One region of the Paenibacillus sp. FSL K6-1230 genome, then DNA from elsewhere that is predicted to be linked to it. Evidence: riboswitches for the same ligand, from Rfam matches in the RefSeq annotation. Region 1 holds a riboswitch; the other holds the start of a gene.
What was found. A riboswitch is a leader RNA that binds a small molecule or an ion and turns the genes downstream of it on or off. The one in region 1 is predicted to bind S-adenosylmethionine.
Positions count from the first base shown of each region.

Region 2: linked by a shared signal. The riboswitch ahead of mmuP (S-methylmethionine permease) and the one ahead of metA (homoserine O-acetyltransferase MetA) in region 1 are both predicted to bind S-adenosylmethionine.

Region 1 is NZ_JBBOCK010000001.1:1,537,491-1,540,915, reverse strand. Features, by position in the region: gene MKX74_RS06745 (aminotransferase class I/II-fold pyridoxal phosphate-dependent enzyme) at 1-932, opposite strand, end outside; gene metA (homoserine O-acetyltransferase MetA) at 988-1,905, opposite strand; SAM riboswitch class I at 2,022-2,137, opposite strand; gene corA (magnesium/cobalt transporter CorA) at 2,555-3,425, shown strand, end outside.
Region 2 is NZ_JBBOCK010000001.1:4,568,908-4,572,332, reverse strand. Features, by position in the region: gene MKX74_RS20070 (sulfite exporter TauE/SafE family protein) at 188-979, shown strand; SAM riboswitch class I at 1,039-1,142, shown strand; gene mmuP (S-methylmethionine permease) at 1,349-2,746, shown strand; gene mmuM (homocysteine S-methyltransferase) at 2,814-3,425, shown strand, end outside.

The DNA.
Region 1 (3,425 bases):
TAGCGAGCATCGGTTACTTTAAAGGAGAAGATGCCTGTATTGCCACTGGACTGCTTGGACTGGATATCATGTCCTGGATGATCAGCAAGTCCTGGATGGAATACCTCGGCCACAGCCGGGTGTGTAAGCAGATAATTGGCAATCTTCAGAGAGTTGTACTCATGGCGCTCCATACGCAGAGCGAGGGTCTTCATCCCTTTCATGAGCTGATAAGAATCGCTAGGTGACAGCACCGCGCCAATGGAGTTATGAAGGAAGGCCATTTCCTCGGATAGCTCCTTGCCCTTCGTGACGATCAGGCCTGCCAGTACGTCGTTATGTCCACCTAAATATTTGGTTGCACTGTGAATTACAATGTCTGCTCCTAGCTCTAACGGACGTTGGAAATACGGTGTGAGCAGGGTGTTATCCACGATGGTTAATAGCTCATGCCGCTTCGCCCAGGAGGTGACTCTTTCAATATCTGTAATCATCATCAGCGGATTTGTTGGCGTCTCAATGAATACTGCCTTGGTGTTCTCCCGTCTGGATTGCTCCAGAGCATCGATATCATTCGTATCCACATAGGTTGCTGTTACGCCGAACTTGGACAAGATCCGCTCCAACAAACGATAAGTTCCTCCATACAGATCGAGCGATACAATCAGGTGATCACCTTGTCCAAATAACGAGAATATCGTCTGCAGCGCAGCCATGCCTGAAGCACAGGCAAAGCCAGCATCCCCGGACTCCAGCTGTGCAGCCGCCTCCTCCAGTACTTTGCGCGTAGGATTGGTCGTACGAATGTAGTCAAAGCCTGTGCTCTGTCCAAGACGTGGGTGGCGAAATGCGGTAGCTTGGTAGATCGGGAAATTCACCGCTCCTGTCTTCGGGTCGTTAATGGAACCAATTTGTGCCAGCCTGCTCTCGATCTTCAACTCTCTGTCATCCATATGAAATCCTCCTGTCACCTGTATGAATTTTTAATGATTATACTATTTCTTCTGTTTAAATCTGAGGTCCGATATCGTATGGAGTCTCTTGGTACACATAATAATTCAACCAGTTGGAGAACAGCAAGTTCGCATGGGCACGCCATACAGACGGTGGTGTGCGGGTCGGATCGTCTTTCGGAAAATAGTTATAAGGCAGCTTGACCTCAAGCCCTTTAGCCACATCACGGTCATACTCCCACTTCAAGGACAACGGATCATATTCTGAATGACCAGTTACGAAAATCTGCTTGCCGTCCTTGGTGGCAACGATATATACGCCCGCATCCTCCGAGTAGGACAGTAGCTCCAGCTCTTCAATGGATACAATGTCTTCACGTCGAACCTCGGTGTGCCGGGAATGAGGAGCATAGAACAGCTCGTCGAACCCGCGAAGCAGCTTCACATGGGGCTTCTCAACACTATGCGAGAATACGCCGAAGCATTTGTCCTCCAACGGATACTTAGGAACACCAAAATGATGGTATAGACCCGCCTGTGAAGCCCAACATATGTGCATGGTTGAAGTCACATTCGTCTTCGTCCAGTCGAAGATTCGCTGGATTTCATCCCAATAGTTCACATCCTCAAAATCGAGCTGTTCCACCGGAGCCCCTGTAATAATCATGCCGTCAAACCGGGTATTGCGAATCTCATCGAAGGTCTTATAGAACATATCCAGATATTCCTGGGACGTATTCTTCGATACGTGTGATTGAGGGTGAACCAACGTTACATCTACCTGCAACGGGGTATTACCGATCAAGCGCAGCAATTGGGTCTCGGTTGTTTCTTTGGTTGGCATCAAATTGAGTATCGCAATGCGGAGCGGACGAATATCCTGATGGTAAGCTAAGATTTCGTCCATGACGAAAATGTTCTCTCCAGCCAAAATCTCTTTGGCTGGTAACGTGTCGGGAATCTTGATAGGCATGTGCCCTCTCCTCCTTCGTATAATGAAATTAATCTGAGTTGTGAGCTGCGAGGATTAAAAAAAATGACCCTTCCCAAAGTTTCGAGAAAGGTCATGTTTATACTCCATATACGCCTCTCTCATCTCTCAGACATGTCATCATAATGACATGCTGCAAGAATTAGCACCGTGCGACGTATCGCCGGTTGCCGGGCTTCATCGGGCTAGTCCCTCCACCTGCTCTTGATAAGAAATTGACTTGATTCATGCTTATTCAATTAGTAATGCAATCAGTAATTCAATTACATTCATCATACTTGTTCATAATTATACACATATTGTTCTGTTGTGCAAGAAGAACGTGTGATTTGACCCTTGAAAGCCGCAGGTGTCGAGGGTTATACTATACAAGTGCTATGGACTAGAGTCCTTGTACACATACTAATTCCAGATGAGAGGTGACATCATAATGGAAGGCGACCCGAGCTCGAACAGGCGGACGAACCTAGATAACTATATAGGAATGAGCCTTGCTTGCCGGAGACGGGATACCTATGCCTGCCCAGGCTTCTTAATTGATGTCGGTGCCCGTATGTAATCTGGTCCATGCATCGCTCATTTCTTATGTGATTGACAACCGCTTGTGGCGGGAACATAAGGAGTGATTACGATGAAAATTCGTTTGGTACAGAACGGGGTCTTTACCCCTATTGATGATATTGCTATGACCGTTACACCACCTGAGGAAGGCTTCTTTTGGATCGATGCTGATGTCGATGATCTAATTGTGCTGCAACCCCTCTTCTCCATGCATGATCTGGCTGTGGAGGACTGTCTCAGCGAAGAGGAACAGCGCCCCAAAATTGAGATTTACGAGAGCCATTATTTCATTGTTGTAAATAGCATTCGCTTTGATGATGAGGAAATCTTCCTACGTGCACTCAATATTTTTCTCGGAAGACATTTCATAATTACCGTGACCAAGCAGAAGATCAATGAGCTTCGGATGCTAAAGCCGATTCTATGGGAGCAGGAGGTTCATCAGCCTGACCGTTTCATGTACCTGCTCATTGACTTGATCGTTGATAATTACTTCACGGTCGGTGATCGTATCGAGGTGCGCATCGAGAAGCTGGAGGAAGATATCCTCATGCATACGAAGAAGACGCATCTGAATGAAATCATTGGACTCCGAAGTGAGATTTTGTGGTTGAAAAAGGTACTTGGTCCACAGAAGGAAGTTATCAATACCCTGAATAAACGTGATTTGCGTCTCATTGATGATCAATTACAGAAGTATTTCAGCGACATTTATGAAAATGCGGTAAAAATTTCCGAAACCTTTGAAACCTATCGCGATCTGATGGGCAACCTTCGAGAAGCTTATCAGTCAAGTATTGCGAATCGTGCGAATGAAATCATGCGCGTATTTACAGCCATTACGACGATCTTCATCCCATTAACACTGATTACAGGTATATACGGAATGAACTTCGACAACATGCCTGAGCTGCATACACAGCATGGTTATTATGTAGTGA
Region 2 (3,425 bases), 3.0 Mb from region 1:
AGCTGTGTTAGCTGCGTATAGCTGTACAGCAGAATCGTATTAGACTGACATATCATCCAGTGTTCCATCCAGCGCGTAATCAAGCATGTAATCAAGCATGTGACACGGCAAGGAAGCGTAGCCTTTCGGGTGGCTGGTTATATTATAGAAGCTGCAGGAGAAAGCAGAGGAAAAAGGAGAATCATCAATGGAGAATCTTGTACTGTTTCTAATCGGCATGCTCGCTGCAATTAGCGGAGCTATCGCTGGTCTTGGTGGTGGATTTATTATCGTGCCTGTACTGGCATTCATGTATACGCTGCCTGTATATAATATTTCAGGTACAGCGATGGCGGTGCTGCTCGTGAGTGCGATCTCAAGCACCATCTCTTATGCCAGGCAGAAGCGAATTGATTATCGCAGCGGACTGATCTTTTCCATTGCCATGATCCCTGGCTCAATTCTTGGGGCATGGACTACGAGCGTAGTAGCCAGTCGCGTGTTTTTCATAGCTCTGGGTCTCTTTTTACTGCTGATGGCTGTTATGATTAATTTTAGACCGACCAGTAGTCGAGGAGGCTTTCTGAAGCCTACCACCTCCAGAATATTTGTGGATGCTACCGGACTTGAGCACAGCTATTCCTTCAACATCACCTTTGGATCTGTCGTTGCTTTTTTTGTCGGCTTTCTCTCCAGCCTGTTCGGTATTGGGGGAGGCTCCGTCATGGTGCCGACGATGATTTTGTTTCTGGCTTTTCCGGCTCATATTGCAACAGCGACGTCCATGTTCACGATTCTGTTGTCTTCTCTGGTCGGTACGGTCTCGCATGCTGTATTGGGACATGTATTGTGGGGAACCTTCGTCTGGCTGGCGATTGGGGCCTTGCTGGGAGGTCAGATTGGCGCACGGATCGCTTCCAGAATTCCGGCCAAGCTGATCATTCGGGTGTTGTCTATTTGTCTATTCATTGTAGCGATCCGTTTGATGTTCAAGGGATAGGATGAAGAAAAAAGTTGACACTGCACGTTATGCCCGCTATATTAAAATACAAATTCTTGAACTTATCCAGAGAGGTGGAGGGACTGGCCCGATTAAGCCTCAGCAACAGATCCTTATGATACTGTGCTAATTCCAGCAGACACAAGAGTCTGATAGATAGGAGCGGTTGTGTTAGGGAAATTAATGGCGCACTCCTGTTTTAGGAGTGCTTTTTTGCGTGCTTAGACTATACGCGGCCCCCCTTGGAAAAAGGATATGAAGAATTGGGGCATCTCTCACAGCGATCGGAGAATGGTTCTGACTACGTAGTGAACTCGTGCAATAGTATGTAATTCAAATTTACAGATAGATAGACGAAGGGGCGACACAATGAACACGGATAGACCAACTACAGGTAGCTTTCAACGCAAAATGCAGGCGCGGCATGTGGTCATGCTCTCACTTGGCGGCGTCATTGGTACGGGGCTATTTCTTAGCTCAGGCTACACGATTCAGCAGGCAGGTCCCTTGGGCACGATTCTATCCTACCTGATCGGTGCGCTGGTCGTATATCTCGTCATGCTCTGTCTAGGCGAGCTGGCGGTGCATATGCCAGAGACCGGAGCTTTCCACAGCTATGCCTCTCGATATATAGGACCAGCTACGGGCTACACGGTGGCTTGGCTGTACTGGCTTACATGGACCGTGGCGCTTGGCTCGGAATTCACAGCGGCCGGCTTACTGATGCAGCGCTGGTTCCCTGAGGTCAGTGTCTGGATCTGGAGCGGGATATTTGCGTTACTAATTTTTCTTATGAATGCCCTGACAGTCAAAATATTCGCGGAATCTGAATTCTGGTTCTCCTCCGTGAAGGTGCTGACCATCGTACTTTTTATCGTAATTGGTGGTGCAGCGGTAGTAGGGATTGTACCCATGGCAGACTCTTCGTCAGCACCGTGGTTCGGTAATATTACAGCCTCTGGCTGGTTCCCGAACGGAGCTACTGCCATCCTGATGACGATGCTGGCTGTGAATTTTGCGTTCTCAGGCACGGAATTGATCGGTATTGCAGCCGGGGAGACAGCTGATCCGCACAAGACCATTCCAAAGGCGATGCATACTACGCTATGGCGGCTTGTCATTTTCTTCATTGGTACGATTATCATTCTGTCGGCACTGCTCCCCATGGATGATGCAGGTGTGCTGGAGAGTCCCTTCGTAGCCGTAATGGAGCGCGTAGGTGTTCCTTATGCCGCAGATATTATGAACTTTGTCATCCTGACAGCCATACTATCTGCTGCGAACTCAGGCCTCTATGCTTCGGCACGAATGCTGTGGTCGCTGGCTGACAAGCAGACGATCTCTCCCTGGTTCGCCAGATTAACCGCTCGCGGTGTGCCGCTCAATGCCATGATCTTCAGTATGCTGGGCGGAGGGCTCGCATTGCTGTCCAGCATCATAGCACCAGATACCGTATACATTACCCTCGTGTCCATCTCAGGTCTTGCCGTCGTTGCGGTCTGGATGAGCATCAGTGCTTCTCAGTTCATGTTCCGCAGAGCCTATCTTCGTGAAGGAAGAGCGCTTCAAGACCTGGCGTATCGTACCCCTTGGTACCCGGTAGTACCGATTCTATCTTTCTTGCTCTGTCTGGCATCCTGCATTGGGATCGCATTTGACCCTACCCAGCGGATTGCGCTATATTGCGGAGTTCCATTCATAGCGATCTGCTATGGCGTATATTATGTGCAGCATCGCACGAAGAGGAGAGGACAAGCTAATGACTAATCGTAATCTCGTTGATAACACTAGTACGCAAGCTCAATTGAATTCGGTTGAACCGAATCCGTTTAAAATGAATCCGATTGAAGCCATTCTAAGCCGGTATCCTGTAATTATTCTGGATGGCGCCTTAGCTACGGAGTTGGAGCAGCATGGCTGTAACCTGGATGATCCACTATGGTCTGCCAGAGTATTATTAGAGCAGCCTGAGATCATATATCAGGTACACGCTGAATACTTTCGCGCTGGCGCTGATTGTGCGATTACCTCAAGCTATCAAGCGAGTATCGAGGGCTTCCGTCAAAGAGGGCTCACGGAGGAGGACTCGCTTGCACTGATCAAGAAGACGGTTGAGCTGGCTCGACAAGCGAGGGACGATGTGTGGGCTGAGCTTGATACCGATGCGAAGCACCGCCCCTTCCCATTGGTAGCCGGCTCTGTAGGGCCTTATGGTGCCTTTCTCGCAGATGGCTCTGAATATGTTGGGCATTATCAGGTGTCTGATCAGACGTTAGCTGAATTTCATCGTCCGCGGATGGCTGCATTACTGGAGGCAGGGGCAGATGTATTGGCTTTTGAGACCATTCCTTCCTTGCAGGAAGCGCAGGTTCTCATACAGCTATTGAAGGAATTTCCTGGTGCCTATGCATGGTTGTCCTTCTCACTCCAAGACGGCACAGCGATC